Regions from separate parts of the Streptomyces sp. NPDC058307 genome, predicted to be linked through region 1. Evidence: predicted binding sites of a transcription regulator. Region 1 holds the regulator's gene; the other holds the start of a gene.
What was found. Region 1 encodes HrcA, which represses chaperone genes, less so after heat shock. Its sites were predicted from a motif close to TTNGCACTCNGNNNNNCNGAGTGCNAA; they were not measured.
Positions count from the first base shown of each region.

Region 1 (4,551 bases):
CCCGTCTTCCAGTCCTGGCCGCGCGGTACCCGTGGCCACGCCTCGATGCCCAGGGCCGACGGCTTCACCGCCTCCCAGATGTCGATGTACGGGTGGCCGACGACCAGGGCGTGTTCGCTGGTCACCGACGCGGCGATACGGGACTCCTTGCTGCCCGGCACCAGGTGGTCCACCAGGACGCCGAGCCGGGCGTCCGGGCCCGGCGCGAATTCGGCCACGATCGCCGGCAGATCGTCCACACCTTCCAGGTACTCCACGACCACGCCCTCGATGCGCAGGTCGTCGCCCCAGACCTTCTCCACCAGTTCCGCGTCGTGGCGGCCCTCGACGTAGATACGGCCGGCGCGGGCCACGCGTGCGCGTGCGCCGGGGACGGCCACCGACCCGGACGCGGTACGGGAGGGCCGTACGGGACCGCTCGCAGGCGGCTTCACCAGCGTCACCACCCGGCCCTCCAGGAGGAAACCGCGAGGCTCCAGCGGGAACACCCGGTGCTTGCCGAAGCGGTCCTCCAGAGTGACCGTGCCCGCCTCGCAGCCGATCACCGCGCCGCAGAAGCCGGTGCCCGGCTCCTCGACCACCAGACCGGGCTCGGCGGGCACCTCCGGCACCGGCTTGGGCTTCTTCCACGGAGGGGTCAGGTCGGCGGAGTACTGGCGCATTCGGATGACGATAGGAGAACCGGCCCGGGGATCACTACGACACGCCGAAACGCGCCGCCAGCGCGTCCCGCTGCGCCCGTACGAACGCCGCGTCCACCACCGCTCCGTGACCGGGCACGTACAGCGCGTCCTCGCCGCCCAGCTCCAGCAGCCGGTCAAGCGCGGCGGGCCAGTGCGCCGGTACGGCGTCCGGGCCCGCCTGCGGTTCGCCCGACTCCTCGACCAGATCGCCGCAGAAGACGACCTCCGGGGCGCCGGGGACGAGGACGGCGAGGTCGTGGGCCGTGTGGCCGGGGCCGACGTTCGCCAGCAGGACCTGGCGGCCGTCGCCGAGGTCGAGCGTCCACTCGCCCGAGACGTGATGCCGGGGCGAGACGAGGGCGTCCACCGCCTCGTCGGCCACCGCCGGGTCCAGTCCGTTGCGCACCGCGTCCGCCCGCAGTTCCGCGCGGCCGCGCCGCCCCGCAAGCACCGTCTCCACGCCCACCGCGCCGAACACCTCCGCCCCCGCGAACGCCGCCGCCCCGAGGACATGGTCGAAGTGGGGGTGGGTGAGCGCGAGATGGGTCACACGGTGGCCGGCCAGTTCCTCGGCCTGCGCACGCAGCCGGGCGCCCTCCGCGAGGCCCGAGCCCGCGTCCACCAACAGGGCCGTGCCCACGCCGATCACCAGGCCCGCCGTACAGTCCCAGCCGGGCAGCCGGCACCGTCCCACCCCGGCCGCGACCCGCTCCCACCCGAGCTCTTCCCAAGTCACCGTCATACCGCGACGCTAGCCGTACAACCGGTCCCGCCAGGACCAGCCTTGCCCGAGGACTACCCCACCGCCGTACACTGGCCGGGGGACGCTGGCACTCGGACGGACAGAGTGCCAGGCAAGGCGCCAAGGGAACGACTTCTGGAGGTGTGCGCGATGCTGAGTGAACGCAGGCTTCAGGTGTTGCGCGCCATCGTCCAGGACTATGTCGGCACCGAGGAGCCGGTCGGGTCCAAGGCCCTGACCGAGCGGCACAACCTCGGAGTCTCCCCGGCGACCGTCCGCAACGACATGGCGGTCCTGGAGGACGAGGGGTTCATCGCCCAGCCGCACACCAGCGCCGGGCGGATCCCCACCGACAAGGGCTACCGGCTGTTCGTCGACAAACTGGCGGGCGTCAAGCCCATGACCGCGCCCGAGCGGCGCGCGATCCAGAACTTCCTCGACGGCGCCGTGGACCTCGACGACGTCGTGGCACGCACCGTGCGGCTGCTCGCGCAGCTCACGCGGCAGGTCGCCGTCGTGCAGTACCCGTCCCTCACCCGCTCGACCGTGCGGCACGTGGAACTGCTCTCGCTCGCCCCCGCGCGCGTGATGCTCGTGCTGATCACGGACACCGGCAGGGTCGAGCAGCGCATGGTCGACTGCCCGGCCCCCTTCGGCGAGGCCTCGCTCGCCGATCTGAGGGCGCGGCTCAACAGCCGGATCGCCGGGCGGCGGTTCGCGGATGTGCCGCAACTGGTCGAGGACCTGCCCGAAGGCTTCGACGTCGAGGACCGGGGTACGGTCTCGACAGTGCTCTCCACTCTCCTGGAGACGCTCGTCGAGGAGAACGAGGAGCGGCTGATGATCGGCGGCACCGCGAATCTCACCCGCTTCGGACATGACTTTCCCCTCACTATCCGGCCCGTCCTTGAGGCGCTGGAGGAGCAGGTCGTGCTCCTCAAGCTCCTTGGCGAGGCCGGGGATTCGGGCATGACCGTACGCATCGGTCACGAGAACGCCTACGAGGGACTCAACTCAACTTCAGTGGTGTCGGTCGGCTACGGTTCGGGCAACGAGGCAGTCGCCAAGCTCGGCGTGGTCGGACCGACCCGCATGGATTACCCGGGAACGATGGGAGCGGTACGCGCAGTGGCACGGTACGTCGGACAGATCCTGGCGGAGTCGTAAGTGGCCACGGACTACTACGCCGTTCTCGGCGTGCGCCGCGACGCGTCGCAGGATGAGATCAAGAAGGCGTTCCGTCGGCTCGCGCGCGAGCTGCACCCGGACGTCAACCCGGATCCCAAGACCCAGGAGCGGTTCAAGGAGATCAACGCCGCCTACGAGGTGTTGTCGGACCCGCAGAAGAAGCAGGTCTACGACCTCGGCGGCGACCCGCTCTCGCAGGCCGGCGGTGGCGCGGGCGGCTTCGGCGCCGGTGGGTTCGGGAACTTCTCGGACATCATGGACGCGTTCTTCGGTACGGCGTCGCAGCGCGGTCCGCGCTCGCGCACCCGGCGCGGCCAGGACGCGATGATCCGGCTGGAGATCGAGCTCGACGAGGCGGCCTTCGGCACCACGAAGGACATCCAGGTCGACACGGCGATCGTCTGCACCACCTGCAGCGGTGAGGGCGCGGCGCCCGGCACCTCCGCGCAGACGTGTGACATGTGCCGCGGTCGCGGCGAGGTGTCGCAGGTCACCCGGTCCTTCCTGGGCCAGGTCATGACGTCCCGCCCGTGCCCGCAGTGCCAGGGCTTCGGCACCGTGGTCCCGACCCCGTGCCCGGAGTGCGCCGGCGACGGCCGGGTCCGCTCGCGCCGCACGCTCACCGTGAAGATCCCGGCCGGTGTCGACAACGGCACGCGGATCCAGCTCGCGGGCGAGGGCGAGGTCGGTCCCGGCGGCGGCCCCGCCGGTGACCTCTACGTCGAGATCCACGAACTCCCGCACTCGCAGTTCCAGCGCCGGGGGGACGACCTGCACTGCACGGTCACGCTCCCGATGACGGCGGCCTCCCTCGGCACGAAGGTCCCGCTGGAGACCCTCGACGGCCTGGAGGAGGTCGACATCCGGCCCGGCACCCAGTCCGGCCAGTCGATCCCCCTGCACAGCCGGGGCGTCACCCACCTGCGCGGCGGCGGCCGGGGCGACCTCATCGTCCACGTCGAGGTCCAGACCCCGACCAAGCTGGACCCCGAGCAGGAACGCCTGCTCCGCGAGCTGGCCAAGCTCCGCGGCGAGGAACGGCCCACGGGGCAGTTCCAGCCGGGGCAGCAGGGGCTGTTCAGTCGGTTGAAGGACGCGTTCAACGGGCGTGCGTGAGCTGTCGAGGGATGCCCTCGACAGCCGTACGTGAGCTGTCCAAGGGCCGATTCGGACTTGTTCGGAGGACGTGACAACATGCCGTCATGTCCTCCGCACTGACCGATCTCTTCCCTCATCCGATCGTGCAGGCCCCCATGGCGGGCGGCGTCTCCGTGCCGCGGCTCGCCGCCGCCGTGTCCGATGCGGGCGGGCTCGGATTCCTCGCCGCCGGGTACAAGACGGCCGACGGGTTGTACCAGGAGATCAAGCAGCTGCGCGGGCTGACCGGACGCCCCTTCGGCGTCAACCTCTTCCTGCCGCAGCCGGAGTACGCCGACCCCGCCGCCGTCGAGGTCTACGCCCACCAGCTGGCCGGCGAGGCCACCTGGTACGACACCGAGCTCGGCGACCGCGACAGCGGCCGGGACGACGGGTACGACGCCAAGCTCGCCGTACTCCTGGACAACCCCGTGCCGGTGGCCTCCTTCCACTTCGGCATTCCGAGCAGCGAGGCACTGGAGTCGCTGCGCCGCGCCGGCACCTTCACCCTCGTCACCGCGACCACGCCCGAAGAGGCCCTCGCCGTGCAGTACGCGGGCGCCGACGCGGTGATCGCGCAGGGCGTGGAGGCGGGCGGTCACCAGGGCACCCACCGCGACCTCCCCGAGCAGGACGGCTCCGGCCTCGGACTCCTCTCCCTGGTCGCCCAGGTCCGGGAGACGGTCACCCTCCCGATCGTCGCCGCGGGCGGCATCATGCGCGGAAGCCAGATCGCCGCCGTCCTCGCCGCGGGCGCGTGCGCGGCCCAGCTCGGCACGGCGTTCCTCGCCAGCCACGAGT
Region 1 covers NZ_JBHVYZ010000002.1:231,618-236,168, forward strand. Annotated here, with positions in the region: gene ACFVYN_RS02865 (DUF3097 domain-containing protein) at 1-662, opposite strand, end outside; gene ACFVYN_RS02870 (MBL fold metallo-hydrolase) at 697-1,425, opposite strand; gene hrcA (heat-inducible transcriptional repressor HrcA) at 1,576-2,592, shown strand; gene dnaJ (molecular chaperone DnaJ) at 2,593-3,729, shown strand; gene ACFVYN_RS02885 (nitronate monooxygenase) at 3,816-4,551, shown strand, end outside.

Region 2 (4,551 bases), on a different contig from region 1:
ACCGGGGACACCGCCCGGCGAGAACATCCGGGTCATGGGCGCCATCGCGATGCGGTTCGGGACGGTCAGGCCGTTGATGTGGACCGGACGGGAGAGGATCTCGGCGGCCCGGGAGGCGGCCGGAGGCGTGGCGGGAGCGGTCACGTGGGGTACTCCTCGGTATGTGCATACGCATGGACGATTACCCAGGAGTCAACCTCCTCGTCCGCCCCAGGATTTCCCGTCGCGCTGTGACTCGGGCCACGCAGCGAAGAAGCCCGCCCCACGAGTGTGGGGCGGGCTTCTTGTGGAGCGCCGGGCAGGCCTTGCACCTGCATCTCCCCGCAGGAAGCGGGGCGTCTTTCCTTGGACCACCAACGCGTAGTCGGCCGACGGGAGTTCACGTCGGGCGGCTCGTGATCAAGCATAGCGCAAGAAATGACCGGGGGCGGCCACCTCCTGTTCCCAGGAAGTGCCGCCCCCGCCAAGGACGTTGACCTACCGTCGGGCCTGGTGGCCCGGGGTGGATCAGAAGTCCATGTCACCGCCGGGCATACCGCCACCGGCGGGCGCGGCGGCCTTCTCCGGCTTGTCGGCGATGACGGCCTCGGTGGTGAGGAACAGCGCGGCGATGGAGGCGGCGTTCTGCAGGGCAGAGCGGGTCACCTTCGCCGGGTCGATGATGCCTTCGGCGATCATGTCGACGTACTCACCGGTCGCGGCGTTCAGGCCGTGGCCGACGGGCAGGTTGCGCACCTTCTCGACGATGACGCCACCCTCGAGACCACCGTTGACGGCGATCTGCTTGAGCGGGGCCTCCAGGGCCAGCTTCACGGCGTTGGCGCCGGTCAGCTCGTCACCCTCCAGGTCCAGCTTCTCGAAGACCGAGGAGGCCTGGATGAGGGCCACGCCACCACCGGCGACGATGCCCTCCTCGACGGCCGCCTTCGCGTTGCGAACGGCGTCCTCGATGCGGTGCTTGCGCTCCTTGAGCTCGACCTCGGTCGCGGCACCGGCCTTGATGACGGCGACGCCACCGGCGAGCTTCGCCAGGCGCTCCTGGAGCTTCTCGCGGTCGTAGTCCGAGTCGCTGTTCTCGATCTCGGCGCGGATCTGGTTGACGCGACCGTTGACCTGGTCGGACGAACCGGCACCGTCGACGATGGTGGTCTCGTCCTTGGTGATGACGACCTTGCGGGCGCGGCCCAGGAGGTCCAGGGTCGCGTTCTCCAGCTTGAGGCCGACCTCCTCGGAGATGACCTCGCCGCCCGTGAGGATGGCGATGTCGCCGAGCATGGCCTTGCGGCGGTCACCGAAGCCCGGGGCCTTGACGGCGACCGACTTGAAGGTGCCGCGGATCTTGTTGACGACCAGGGTCGACAGGGCCTCGCCCTCGACGTCCTCGGCGATGATCAGCAGCGGCTTGCCCGACTGCATGACCTTCTCCAGGAGCGGGAGCAGGTCCTTGACGGAGCCGATCTTGGAGTTGGCGATGAGGATGTAGGGGTCGTCGAGCGACGCCTCCATCCGCTCCATGTCGGTGGCGAAGTACGCCGAGATGTAGCCCTTGTCGAAGCGCATACCCTCGGTGAGCTCCAGCTCCAGACCGAAGGTCTGGGACTCCTCGACGGTGATGACGCCTTCCTTGCCGACCTTGTCCATCGCCTCGGCGATGAGCTCGCCGATCTGGGTGTCGGCGGCGGAGATGGAGGCCGTGGAGGCGATCTGCTCCTTGGTCTCGACATCCTTGGCCTGCTCGAGCAGGGCGGCGGAGACGGCCTCGACGGCCTTCTCGATACCGCGCTTGAGGGCCATGGGGTTGGCGCCGGCGGCTACGTTGCGCAGGCCTTCCTTGACCAGGGCCTGGGCGAGCACGGTCGCGGTGGTCGTACCGTCACCGGCGACGTCGTCCGTCTTCTTGGCGACTTCCTTGACCAGCTCGGCGCCGATCTTCTCGTACGGGTCCTCGAGCTCGATCTCCTTGGCGATGGAGACACCATCGTTGGTGATCGTGGGGGCGCCCCACTTCTTCTCGAGGACGACGTTGCGGCCCTTGGGGCCGAGCGTCACCTTGACGGCGTCCGCGAGCTGGTTCATGCCGCGCTCGAGGCCGCGCCGCGCCTCCTCGTCGAACGCGATGATCTTGGCCATGTGAAGTGGTCCCTCCAGGACTGGGGGTGATTCCTTCGGACCGCGCCCGCGCCCGCGACGGACGGCTCGCCGGCCTGTGGATCCTTGCCCCACAAGGCCTGCGGGCCTCACCGACCCGGTCCATCTTTGTCACTCTCACCTTCAGAGTGCTAACGCCAATGATTAGCACTCGGCATGGTCGAGTGCAAGCGCCTCTCGCGTTTCGGGCCCCCTCCCGGCCCTGCCGCCGGGCCTCTTCCCACCCCACGAGCCCCACCCCGACCGCACCCCCACAGGCCCCGCAGCGAAGCAACGACGCCCGGAGTCGCTCCCGTTGACACCCCCGGACGACCCACCGGGGCCCAGCGTGCCGCCGCAGGCATCCAGGGGCGCGGGGAACTGCGCAAAACGCCCGCCCCCACCGAACCCGCACCCGCACCCGCCAACCGCACACATGCCGAAGGGCCCGTACCCATGACTCCCCATGGGGTACGAGCCCTCCGAAGAAGAACGAAGAACGACGCTGTTGTTACCCGGCGCGTGCTTCAGCCAGTCGCGAGACGGACCATGTCCGCCTGCGGCCCCTTCTGACCTTGCGAGATCTCGAACTCGACCCGCTGGCCCTCTTCAAGGGTGCGGTAGCCGTCCATCTGAATCGCGCTGTAGTGGACGAATACATCCGCACCACCGTCGACCGCGATGAAGCCGTACCCCTTCTCCGCGTTGAACCACTTGACGGTGCCCTGAGCCATGCCTAACTCCCCTATTACTGGCCCTTGCACGGATCCACACTTCATGGATCCGGGTCAGACCTCACCCCCCACATGGTTGGGGGCGTGCGCCGGAACGCGTCGACCGCGGCTGAATGTATCTGTCCAACTGCCGTCTGCAACAGGTCAATCGGACGAGAATTCTGGACGGAAGGGGTCCGGAATGTAGTAAGAATTCGCCCGAATCCGGGGCAAGTCGGGCCCCACAAAAGGAGCATAAGTGGCAAAGAACCCACACACTTTGGCTACTTCTCGTCGCATCCGAAGTCAGAACTCATATGCGCCCGGCATGAAGGAAGCAGCAGCTTCCCCAACTGTACCGTGCTCAACCATAGAGAATTGCCCCCTCCGCTTCTCTGGCGGAGAGGGCAATCGGATGAACTCTCGGTAATTTCTGTTACCGAAGGTAATGACCAGTCATACGGTCACCCGCCGGCGACCGCCGGGATGATGGAGACTCCGGCCCCGTCGGGCGTCGCCGTCTCCAGCCCCTGCTCGAACCGCACATCGTCGTCGTTCACGTACACATTCACGAACCGCCGCAGCTTGCCCTGGTCGTCGAGAACACGCGCCGCGATACCGGTGTGGTTCTTCTCCAGATCGGCGATGACCTCGGCGAGGGTCCCACCCTCGGCCTGCACCTCGGCCTGGCCGCCGGTGTAGGTGCGCAGGATGGTGGGGATGCGGACGTTGACGCTCATGCGAGGCCAGCCTCTCGGAAAGAGTCCAGATTCGGACGGATCGTGGCGGTGAGCCCGGTACCGGCCACCGCGTCCAGGGTCTTGAGACCGTCGCCGGTGTTCAGCACCACCGTGGTCTTCGTCGGGTCGAGGACGCCGTTCTCGATCAGCTTGCGGGTCACACCCACCGTCACGCCACCGGCGGTCTCCGCGAAGATCCCCTCGGTCCGCGCCAGCAGCTTGATCGCGTCGACGATCTGCTCGTCGTTCACGTCCTCCACCGCACCGCCGGTACGACGCGCGATGTCCAGCACGTACGGGCCGTCCGCGGGGTTCCCGATGGCCAGCGACTTGGCGATGGTGTCCGGCTTCTGGGGGCGGACCACGTCGTGCCCGGCCTTGTACGCCACCGACACCGGCGAGCACCCCTCGGCCTGCGCGCCGAAGATCTTGTACGGCCTGTCCTCGACGAGCCCGAGCTTGATCAGCTCCTGCAGACCCTTGTCGATCTTCGTGAGCTGCGAGCCGGAGGCGATCGGCACGACCAGCTGGTCGGGGAGCTTCCAGCCCAGCTGCTCGCAGATCTCGTACGCCAGGGTCTTGGACCCCTCCGCGTAGTACGGCCGCAGGTTGACGTTGACGAAGCCCCAGCCCTCGCCGGCCGGGTCGCCGATCAGCTCGGAGCAGAAGCGGTTCACGTCGTCGTAGTTGCCCTCGATGCCGACGAGCTCGCCGCCGTAGATCGCGGCCATGACGATCTTGCCCTGCTCCAGGTCGTGCGGGATGAACACGCAGGAGCGGAAGCCGGCCCGGGCCGCGGCGGCACCCACGGCGCCGGCGAGGTTGCCGGTGGAGGAGCAGGAGAGGGTGGTGAAGCCGAAGGCGCGGGCTGCCTCGATGGCCTGCGCGACGACGCGGTCCTTGAAGGAGTGCGTCGGGTTGCCGGAGTCGTCCTTGATGTACAGGCCGCCGGTGACGCCGAGCTCGCGGGC
Region 2 covers NZ_JBHVYZ010000066.1:16,249-20,799, reverse strand. Annotated here, with positions in the region: gene ACFVYN_RS33815 (NADH:flavin oxidoreductase) at 1-144, opposite strand, end outside; gene groL (chaperonin GroEL) at 508-2,130, opposite strand; gene ACFVYN_RS33805 (cold-shock protein) at 2,655-2,861, opposite strand; gene ACFVYN_RS33800 (MoaD/ThiS family protein) at 3,305-3,580, opposite strand; gene thrC (threonine synthase) at 3,577-4,551, opposite strand, start outside.
Region 2: groL (chaperonin GroEL) is a predicted target of HrcA. The motif match lies at 2,293-2,319, and genes of this name have one in related genera.